3 regions of the Bacillus sp. FJAT-45350 genome follow, and region 3 is predicted to be linked to each of the others. Evidence: a T-box and tRNA genes for the amino acid it is inferred to sense, from the RefSeq annotation. Region 3 holds a T-box; the other regions hold tRNA genes.

Region 1 (3,260 bases), on a different contig from region 3:
CGGCCCTCCTACAAAGAAAGCTAAGACAAGGGCAACAAGTTCAGCCGTTGTTTTTGCGACCATTAATTTGAAACCAAAAAGCTTTTGAAGCGTAAACATAAACCCGTCAATTGGAATAACAGCAAATTTCCCTTGAAGATATGTCGCAATTCCAAGTCCCATTGTAACGACACCAATAAGTAAAATCGCTAGCTGAATCGCAAAACCCTCAAATCCAACATCTCGAAAAACAAACAAAAGCCAAAAATCAATGAAATAACCTAATAGAACAACTGTAATGATAGCCAAAAAGTCCGGCCTTGCTTTTTGTAGTATCGCATTGACAATAATAAGTATGATACCAACCAGGATAACCCAATTACCGACTGTCAACCCAGTAATACTAGCTAAACCAACACTTAGCGCATCCCAAGCACCTGTACCGAGCTGAGAAACGATTGTGAGTGTTATTCCTATAGCGAGAATAAATAAACCTAAAAGGTAACTTATTCCCCTTCTTATTTTAAGTTCCATTTATTAATAACTCCTTTAGCATAAACCATTTCTAAAAAAGGACAATCTCATTATATTATGGTGTAATTCTTTATAGAACATGTAAAAACATATTACTTTCCAAATCATTTTGAATATTTTTCTAATAAATTTGGAAATGTAAGACTTGAGAGAATGATAAGGAGGGATATGATTTGGACCTACACTTTATTTGGAAGGCAATTTTAATTGTGTTTGTTGGTATCACAATTTTGCGAATTGGAGGTAGGAAGTCAATTTCTCAATTAACTGTCTCTCAAACAGTTATCATGATTTCAATCGGGAATTTAATGATTCAGCCTGTTAGTAATCGGAATATATGGGTCACTTTTTTAATAGGCTTATTACTTGTACTTACACTAATATTTATTGAGTTTCTTCAATTAAAGTTTGATAAAGTTGAGAACTTTATGACCGGTAAATCAAATATTGTTATTGAAAATGGAAAAATAAACGTTGAAAATTTAAAAAAGATGAGACTAACAGTTGATCAACTGGAAGTACGTCTTCGTCAAGAGAATGTGCAGAGCATTCTCCATGTGAAATGGGCTACTATTGAACCTAGTGGACAGCTAGGGCTCATTTTATCAGAACCACAACAACCTGCTACTAAACAAGACATCCAAACACTAATTAATTATGTCCATATGAAAATTCCAGCTGGTGCCAAGCCTCCATCGATCGTCCAGCCCTCACAAGAAGATTTATTTATCGAAGTCCAACAGAAAAAAGACGCAAAACCTCATAAGGAATTTCTAGAATAAAAAAGTGTGTTTGAAAATGGAACGAACCTCTTTTTAAACACACTCCTTCTCATTTTTTCAATAATCTGCTTCTTGTCCCAATTACCATAAATATAATATAAAGCTAGTATTCCAGCTGATATAGCCATCATTGACAAGCCAGATGGAAGACCTAATTTAATAGTGCCCTTAGCTACTTCTTATTAAACAACAAAAAAACTGCTACAATAAGCAGTTTACATTATGTATCATAATTAGTTATATGGTGCGGGTGAAGGGACTTGAACCCCCACGTCATAAGACACTAGATCCTAAGTCTAGCGCGTCTGCCAATTCCGCCACACCCGCATTGAAATGGTGAGCCATGAAGGATTCGAACCTTCGACCCTCTGATTAAAAGTCAGATGCTCTACCAACTGAGCTAATGGCTCTTGAAGTTTAAACTGTAAGTAGTTCATGATGTTTACGGACGATGTTTCGCTCCGCAGCTTTTCTGTCTCTTCCTCTACTAGAGAAATGCTTCTATGTTTATCCGTCGAGACAACTCGTAAAATATTCTGAGAGGATTTGCTCGTAACTGAGCTAATGGCTCTTGAATCTAAAAAGAATGCCGGCAAGAGGACTTGAACCCCCAACCTACTGATTACAAGTCAGTTGCTCTACCAGTTGAGCTACACCGGCGTACTATGGTGGAGGATGACGGGATCGAACCGCCGACCCCCTGCTTGTAAGGCAGGTGCTCTCCCAGCTGAGCTAATCCTCCGAAGTATTGATGAAGTGAATCAGAGTAGATCCCTGTTTCTTTCTCTTCTAGTTTAACCAAGTTGTCTATGCGTCGAAACAACTCGTAAGATATTCCATGAAGTATTGCTCGTAGCTGAGCTAATCCTCCATATTTATGGTGACCCGTACGGGATTCGAACCCGTGTTACCGCCGTGAAAGGGCGGTGTCTTAACCGCTTGACCAACGGGCCATAAATGGCTCCACAGGTAGGACTCGAACCTACGACCGATCGGTTAACAGCCGATTGCTCTACCACTGAGCTACTGTGGAATACTAATACTTGTCCTATTTACTACCTGAATAAATGGTGGGCCTAAGTGGACTCGAACCACCGACCTCACGCTTATCAGGCGTGCGCTCTAACCAGCTGAGCTATAGGCCCATTTTAAAATGGTGCGCCCTGAGAGATTCGAACTCCCGACCTCTTGATTCGTAGTCAAGCACTCTATCCAGCTGAGCTAAGGGCGCAAATGATATTATAGCTTACTTAATGAAGTAAATCATGCTCCTGCGATTACTCGTCGCAAGCTAGCAACGAAGTAAACCAAGAGTAATAAGCTTTTGGTGCCGAGGGCCGGACTTGAACCGGCACGATAGTCACCTACCGCAGGATTTTAAGTCCTGTGTGTCTGCCAATTCCACCACCCCGGCAGGCAGTATAAAAGATAATGCTTGGAGGCGGCACCCGGATTTGAACCGGGGATAAGGGTTTTGCAGACCCGTGCCTTACCACTTGGCTATGCCGCCAAGAACTACATTATACTTTGTTTCTCTGGAGCGGAAGACGAGATTCGAACTCGCGACCCCCACCTTGGCAAGGTGGTGTTCTACCACTGAACTACTTCCGCTTATAAATGGCTGGGCTAGCTGGATTCGAACCAGCGCATGACGGAGTCAAAGTCCGTTGCCTTACCGCTTGGCTATAGCCCAATACTAGTTATTTAAATGGGGCGACTGATGGGAATCGAACCCACGAATGCCGGAGCCACAATCCGGTGCGTTAACCACTTCGCCACAACCGCCATAATTACATATATTATTGGCAGGGGCAGTAGGAATCGAACCCACACCGGAGGTTTTGGAGACCTCTGTTCTACCGTTAAACTATGCCCCTATTGAGTTAAATGGTGGAGGGGGACGGATTCGAACCGCCGAACCCTAAGGAGCGGATTTACAGTCCGCCGCGTTTAGCCACTTCGCTA
Region 2 (3,260 bases), on a different contig from region 3:
CTTGTTATAAGGGGACTTGTCATTCTGATTGGCAGGTCTTTTCAGATTTTGTGTGGTAATAAAACCAGCACTGATTTAATAAAAGAATCTGATACCTATCTTTTTGCATGTAAGCTCTTTTTAATTGCATTTTTAGCCAATTAGGCATTCGTAGCCATCTCCTTATTTGATATGGTACTATTATCATTATATGTAGGAGGGGTTGTCAGAGTTGATGATTTTCTAAAAAAAGATAGAGTTTAGTAGTAGTAGTAGTTAAAGAAATTCTTAGGATGTAAGGGGAATTTGCGGTGAAACAAGAGGAGCTTCAAGAATTAGTAGAAACTATATCTAAAAACGAGTTTGGTCGTCCTTTTCTTCACGAAGCTAGGTTTAATCTGAGGTTACGTACAACAGGTGGTCGTTACTTGCTTAAATCGCATGATATTGAATTTAATCCAAAGCAACTTGAAGTCTTTGGAGAAGAAGCATTAATAGGCATTGTTAAACATGAACTATGTCATTATCACTTGCATATTCAAAATAAAGGTTATAAACATAAAGACCGAGACTTTAAAGAGTTGCTAAAAAAAGTTGGTGGCTCGAGATATTGTGAAATGCTTCCTGGAGCTAGAAGGACGATAACGACGATTCATCATTATCAATGTACAAGCTGTCAGTTTACGTATGAAAGAAAGCGACGGATGGATACAAAAAAATATGTATGTGGTCGTTGTCGAGGAAAGTTGAAAAAAATTAACTGAATTTGTTGACTCGTAAATTTTGTTATGCTATATTGTAGAAGTCGCTTTGATAGTGACTGCAACAAAACTATAATGACTTCTAGCTTTAACTATTAAAAAGTTGTTGACATAATAACCAACAGCTTGTATTATAAACAAAGTCGAATAAGATAAAGTTTAATTATTCCACAGTAGCTCAGTGGTAGAGCAATCGGCTGTTAACCGATCGGTCGTAGGTTCGAGTCCTACCTGTGGAGCCAAATGGAGAAGTACTCAAGTGGCTGAAGAGGCGCCCCTGCTAAGGGTGTAGGTCGTGTAAGCGGCGCGAGGGTTCAAATCCCTCCTTCTCCGCCATTTATTTTATGTAATGGCCCGTTGGTCAAGCGGTTAAGACACCGCCCTTTCACGGCGGTAACACGGGTTCGAATCCCGTACGGGTCACCATATGGAGGATTAGCTCAGCTGGGAGAGCACCTGCCTTACAAGCAGGGGGTCGGCGGTTCGATCCCGTCATCCTCCACCATATATACTAATGGTCCGGTAGTTCAGTTGGTTAGAATGCCTGCCTGTCACGCAGGAGGTCGCGGGTTCGAGTCCCGTCCGGACCGCCATCATCTTTGCGGGTGTGGCGGAATTGGCAGACGCGCTAGACTTAGGATCTAGTGTCTTATGACGTGGGGGTTCAAGTCCCTTCACCCGCACCACTTTAAACCGAATGCGGTCGTGGCGGAATGGCAGACGCGCTAGCTTGAGGGGCTAGTGGGGGTATCCCCGTGGAGGTTCGAGTCCTCTCGACCGCACCAAGCCATTTATGGTTAAGGCTAGCATTTTTATTTTGTTTTATAATTGAAACAGTATCGGGAAGTAGCTCAGCTTGGCAGAGCACTTGGTTTGGGACCAAGGGGTCGCAGGTTCAAATCCTGTCTTCCCGACCATCATATTTTGCGGGTGTAGTTTAATGGTAAAACCTCAGCCTTCCAAGCTGATGTTGTGAGTTCGATTCTCATCACCCGCTCCAAAACTACTAACTTTAATAATGTCATGTTAATCTTGAAGAAGTAGCTACATGCAGTTTTGTGACGAGTAATCGCAGGAGCATAGTTTATGGGCCTATAGCTCAGCTGGTTAGAGCGCACGCCTGATAAGCGTGAGGTCGGTGGTTCGAGTCCACTTAGGCCCACCATAAAATAATTTAAAATAAGTGTTGACTTTGTATTTTCGAACTGATAAGATGAAGAAGTTGCATTTAAGACAAGTTATTTGTTCTTTGAAAACTGAACAAGACAAAAGCCAAGCGTAAAAGAGATGTAAACACATCTCGTTAATTTTCTCGATTTTTTAAAATCGAAACGTCACGTTTGTGACAGTGAGCTTATATCACACTTTCTACGGAGAGTTTGATCCTGGCTCAGGACGAACGCTGGCGGCGTGCCTAATACATGCAAGTCGAGCGGACTGAAGGGAGCTTGCTCCCGGACGTTAGCGGCGGACGGGTGAGTAACACGTAGGCAACCTGCCTTGTAGACTGGGATAACTTCGGGAAACCGGAGCTAATACCGGATGTTAGATAATTCGCGCATGCGTGTTATCTTAAAGTTGGCCTCGGCTAACACTACAAGATGGGCCTGCGGCGCATTAGCTAGTTGGTAAGGTAGTGGCTTACCAAGGCGACGATGCGTAGCCGACCTGAGAGGGTGATCGGCCACACTGGGACTGAGACACGGCCCAGACTCCTACGGGAGGCAGCAGTAGGGAATCTTCCGCAATGGACGAAAGTCTGACGGAGCAACGCCGCGTGAGCGATGAAGGCCTTCGGGTCGTAAAGCTCTGTTGTTAGGGAAGAACAAGTGCCGTTCAAATAGGGCGGCACCTTGACGGTACCTAACCAGAAAGCCACGGCTAACTACGTGCCAGCAGCCGCGGTAATACGTAGGTGGCAAGCGTTGTCCGGAATTATTGGGCGTAAAGCGCGCGCAGGCGGTCTTTTAAGTCTGATGTGAAAGCCCACGGCTCAACCGTGGAGGGTCATTGGAAACTGGGAGACTTGAGTACAGAAGAGGAGAGTGGAATTCCACGTGTAGCGGTGAAATGCGTAGATATGTGGAGGAACACCAGTGGCGAAGGCGACTCTCTGGTCTGTAACTGACGCTGAGGCGCGAAAGCGTGGGGAGCAAACAGGATTAGATACCCTGGTAGTCCACGCCGTAAACGATGAGTGCTAGGTGTTAGGGGTTTCGATGCCCTTAGTGCCGAAGTTAACACATTAAGCACTCCGCCTGGGGAGTACGGCCGCAAGGCTGAAACTCAAAGGAATTGACGGGGGCCCGCACAAGCGGTGGAGCATGTGGTTTAATTCGAAGCAACGCGAAGAACCTTACCAGGTCTTGACATCCTTTGACCACCCTAGAGATAGGGCTTTCCCCTTCGGGGGACAAAGTGACAGGTGGTGCATGGTTGTCGTCAGCTCGTGTCGTGAGATGTTGGGTTAAGTCCCGCAACGAGCGCAACCCTTGATCTTAGTTGCCAGCATTCAGTTGG
Region 3 (3,260 bases):
TAAAGAATACGTCCTACCTCACCGAACTCATAGGCATCAGTCAAGCGAGTAACATCTTTAATCGTTTCTTGTAAACGAGTTAAAATCCATTTGTCAGCAATAGATTTTTCGCCACTGAAGTCGATTTCCTCATATTTTAATCCGTCCATATTCATTAGTGCAAACCGTGACGCGTTCCAAATTTTATTGGCAAAATTCCAAGTAGATTCGACCTTTTCCCAATAGAATCGTAAGTCATTTCCTGGGGAACTTCCTGTTGCTAGGAAGAAACGAAGGGCATCAGCACCGTACTTGTCGATAACATCCATCGGATCGACACCGTTTCCTAATGATTTACTCATTTTTCTACCTTCTGAGTCACGTACAAGTCCATGAATTAATACGTCTTTAAACGGACGCTCTTCTGTAAACTCTAACCCTTGGAAAATCATACGAGCTACCCAGAAATAGATAATATCGTAGCCTGTTACAAGAACATCTGTTGAATAATGACGTTTGAAATCTACAGCTTCTTTATCAGGCCAGCCCATTGTAGAGAACGGCCATAACGCAGAACTGAACCACGTATCTAGTACATCCGTATCTTGTTCCCAGTTTTCAATATCAGCTGGTTCTTCATGTCCAACAAAAATTTCACCTGTTTGCTTATGATACCAAGCTGGAATTCTATGTCCCCACCATAATTGACGAGAGATACACCAGTCACGAATATTTTCAATCCAGTGTAAATATGTTTTCTCAAAACGATCTGGGACAAAGTTTACCTTATTCTCTGACTTTTGAAGCTCAATGGCTTGCTTAGCTAGTGGCTCCATTTTTACAAACCACTGTGTTGATAAGTAAGGCTCAACAACTGCACCGCTACGTTCAGAATGTCCTACTGAATGCATATGCTCTTCAATTTTGAAAAGTACCCCGTCTTCTTGTAAATCTTTTACGATTTGTTTACGACATTCAAAACGATCCATACCTTGATACTTTGCAGCATTTTCATTCATTTTTCCTTCTTCTGTCATAACAAGAATACGCTCAAGGTTGTGACGGTTTCCGATTTCAAAGTCATTCGGGTCATGTGCAGGTGTAATTTTTACAGCCCCTGAACCAAATTCCATATCTACATAGTCGTCACCAACAATTTCGATTTCACGACCAACGATTGGTAGAGTTACTTTTTTACCGATTAAATGCTTGTAACGCTCATCCTCAGGGTGAACAGCAACTGCCGTATCTCCAAGCATTGTCTCTGGACGTGTTGTAGCTACTTCAATATAACCAGAACCATCAGTTAGAGGATATTTCATATGATAGAATGCACCTTGTACATCTTTGTAGATTACTTCGATATCAGATAATGCTGTTTTCGTTTGCGGGTCCCAGTTAATAATATACTCCCCACGGTAGATAAGGCCTTTTTCATAAAGGCGTACAAATACCTCACGAACTGCCTTTGAAAGTCCTTCATCTAATGTAAAGCGTTCACGAGAGTAATCTAAAGAAAGACCTAGCTTTGACCATTGCTGACGAATAAAATCAGCATACTCTTCTTTCCATTCCCAAGATTTTTCTAAGAATTTCTCTCTACCTAAATCATAGCGACTAATACCTTGCTCACGAAGTTTTCCTTCTACTTTCGCTTGCGTCGCAATCCCTGCATGGTCCATACCTGGTAACCAAAGAGTGTCATACCCTTGCATACGTTTCACACGAGATAAAATATCTTGTAATGTCGTATCCCAAGCATGTCCTAAATGTAATTTACCTGTTACGTTTGGTGGCGGAATGACGATTGTATACGGTTCCTTTGATTCATCACCTGTTGCTTCAAAAAACTTTCCATTCACCCAATACGGGTACCATTTTGCCTCTGTGTCCTGTGGACTATATTTTGTCGGCATTGAAATATCTTGATTAGCCATCTTTATAAAGACCTCCTTTTTTAACTACCTTAAAAACATAAAAAAACCCCCTCCATCTCAAAGGACGAAGAGAGTAACTCGCGGTACCACCTTTGTTTGCAACACAAAATAACGTGTTACACACTTAATTCTGATAACGGACATGGCCGTCTTTGCCTAATAAACCACAAAGTGATTGTTCAACAAAGATGCTCAAGGGCTACCTTCAATCCATACTTCCTAGAAAACCTCTCAGCAACTGATTTTCCTCTCTTAAGGGGGTTGGACCTACTCTTCCCTATCAAAGCATTTAATTATGTAATACTAACAAAACCCCTGAACATCTAGTCAGGATAAGTTGATTTTACTTTTTTTTATTTCAAACGTCAATAAAAGTTTCGACAGATTCTGGAGGAATTATACAAGATGTACAAACAAAAGGGTGCTCTTCCCTTTTGTTTGTACATCTAAGCAATGTGTGGAGTCACTGCATCTTTTAAGCTTTTTATGAGCGGGTTTCTCATAAAATCGCGCAGTGTACGGAACCATTGCCCTTCTTCGTATATGCTACCTGGTGTTTTCCCCTTTTGTTTGTACCTCTAAGCAATGAGCGAAACTGCTGCCATCTTTTAAGCCTTTTATGAGCGGGTTTCTCATAAAAGGCGCGCAGCATGTGTAGCCATTGCTCTTCCTTGATTTTGCTGCAAAGATTTTTTTCTGTTTTCCTAGTTGCTCTAAGCAATGTGTGAAGTCACTGCATCTTTTAAGATTTTATGAGTGGGTTTCTCATAAAATCGTGCAGTGTACGGAACCATTGCTCTTCTTCGTACATGCTACCAGGTGAACTTCCCTTTTTGTATACCTCTACAATACTCAAAAGGTTATAACCACCCCCACCAAACACACACAATCCTCCCTTCCTGCATATCATAACCGTAGCAAGTATGCGGAAAGGAGTAAGGTACGATGCCACGGCGATTTCGACAACCACTTTGGATACGACGTATACGTGACATCATGTTTCAGTTTATTTTCCCACTGATCTGCTTTCAATTTATACGTACTTTATTATTTCCTACCACTCTTGATGTCATATTACTAGCAGTCTTTATTATTCTATACATTTGTTTCATTTTTGGTATTCTCTAAAAACGAAACACTACAAAAAATTCAACAAAAACATCCGCTACTACTTATAGCGGATGTTTATTGCCCATCATTTTTCGCAACAATTGCATTCGTCATACGGTGAATTCGTCTTTGCATTAGTAGTCTCTTTTCTAAACGTTGGACATGAGCTAGCTCAGTCATATTTAGAGGTTGTTGTCGATAGCTATCAATTGCATAGAGAATAGGCTCTGGAAA

What was found. A T-box is a leader RNA that pairs with one kind of tRNA and senses whether it is charged. The one in region 3 lies ahead of CD003_RS18905 (valine--tRNA ligase), so its partner is inferred to be a tRNA-Val.
Region 1: it encodes a tRNA-Val, which carries the amino acid that the T-box ahead of CD003_RS18905 (valine--tRNA ligase) is inferred to sense. The anticodon was not compared.
Region 2: it encodes a tRNA-Val, which carries the amino acid that the T-box ahead of CD003_RS18905 (valine--tRNA ligase) is inferred to sense. The anticodon was not compared.

What each region holds. Positions count from the first base shown of each region.
Region 1 covers NZ_NISU01000001.1:2,863,635-2,866,894, forward strand. Annotated here, with positions in the region: gene CD003_RS14325 (YczE/YyaS/YitT family protein) at 1-513, opposite strand, end outside; gene CD003_RS14330 (DUF421 domain-containing protein) at 687-1,295, shown strand; tRNA gene CD003_RS14335 (tRNA-Leu) at 1,538-1,622, opposite strand; tRNA gene CD003_RS14340 (tRNA-Lys) at 1,630-1,705, opposite strand; tRNA gene CD003_RS14345 (tRNA-Thr) at 1,883-1,955, opposite strand; tRNA gene CD003_RS14350 (tRNA-Val) at 1,962-2,037, opposite strand; tRNA gene CD003_RS14355 (tRNA-Glu) at 2,174-2,248, opposite strand; tRNA gene CD003_RS14360 (tRNA-Asn) at 2,254-2,328, opposite strand; tRNA gene CD003_RS14365 (tRNA-Ile) at 2,364-2,440, opposite strand; tRNA gene CD003_RS14370 (tRNA-Arg) at 2,450-2,526, opposite strand; tRNA gene CD003_RS14375 (tRNA-Leu) at 2,621-2,709, opposite strand; tRNA gene CD003_RS14380 (tRNA-Cys) at 2,732-2,805, opposite strand; tRNA gene CD003_RS14385 (tRNA-Gly) at 2,832-2,906, opposite strand; tRNA gene CD003_RS14390 (tRNA-Gln) at 2,914-2,988, opposite strand; tRNA gene CD003_RS14395 (tRNA-His) at 3,005-3,080, opposite strand; tRNA gene CD003_RS14400 (tRNA-Trp) at 3,099-3,172, opposite strand; tRNA gene CD003_RS14405 (tRNA-Tyr) at 3,184-3,260, opposite strand, start outside.
Region 2 covers NZ_NISU01000001.1:3,087,044-3,090,303, reverse strand. Annotated here, with positions in the region: gene cmpA (cortex morphogenetic protein CmpA) at 20-148, opposite strand; gene CD003_RS15635 (SprT family protein) at 291-743, shown strand; tRNA gene CD003_RS15630 (tRNA-Asn) at 908-982, shown strand; tRNA gene CD003_RS15625 (tRNA-Ser) at 986-1,076, shown strand; tRNA gene CD003_RS15620 (tRNA-Glu) at 1,092-1,166, shown strand; tRNA gene CD003_RS15615 (tRNA-Val) at 1,170-1,245, shown strand; tRNA gene CD003_RS15610 (tRNA-Asp) at 1,257-1,333, shown strand; tRNA gene CD003_RS15605 (tRNA-Leu) at 1,342-1,426, shown strand; tRNA gene CD003_RS15600 (tRNA-Leu) at 1,440-1,525, shown strand; tRNA gene CD003_RS15595 (tRNA-Pro) at 1,581-1,657, shown strand; tRNA gene CD003_RS15590 (tRNA-Gly) at 1,667-1,740, shown strand; tRNA gene CD003_RS15585 (tRNA-Ile) at 1,829-1,905, shown strand; rRNA gene CD003_RS15580 (16S ribosomal RNA) at 2,108-3,260, shown strand, end outside.
Region 3 covers NZ_NISU01000002.1:485,959-489,218, reverse strand. Annotated here, with positions in the region: gene CD003_RS18905 (valine--tRNA ligase) at 1-1,916, opposite strand, end outside; T-box leader at 1,974-2,209, opposite strand; gene CD003_RS22025 (hypothetical protein) at 2,659-2,799, opposite strand; gene ysxE (spore coat protein YsxE) at 3,102-3,260, opposite strand, start outside.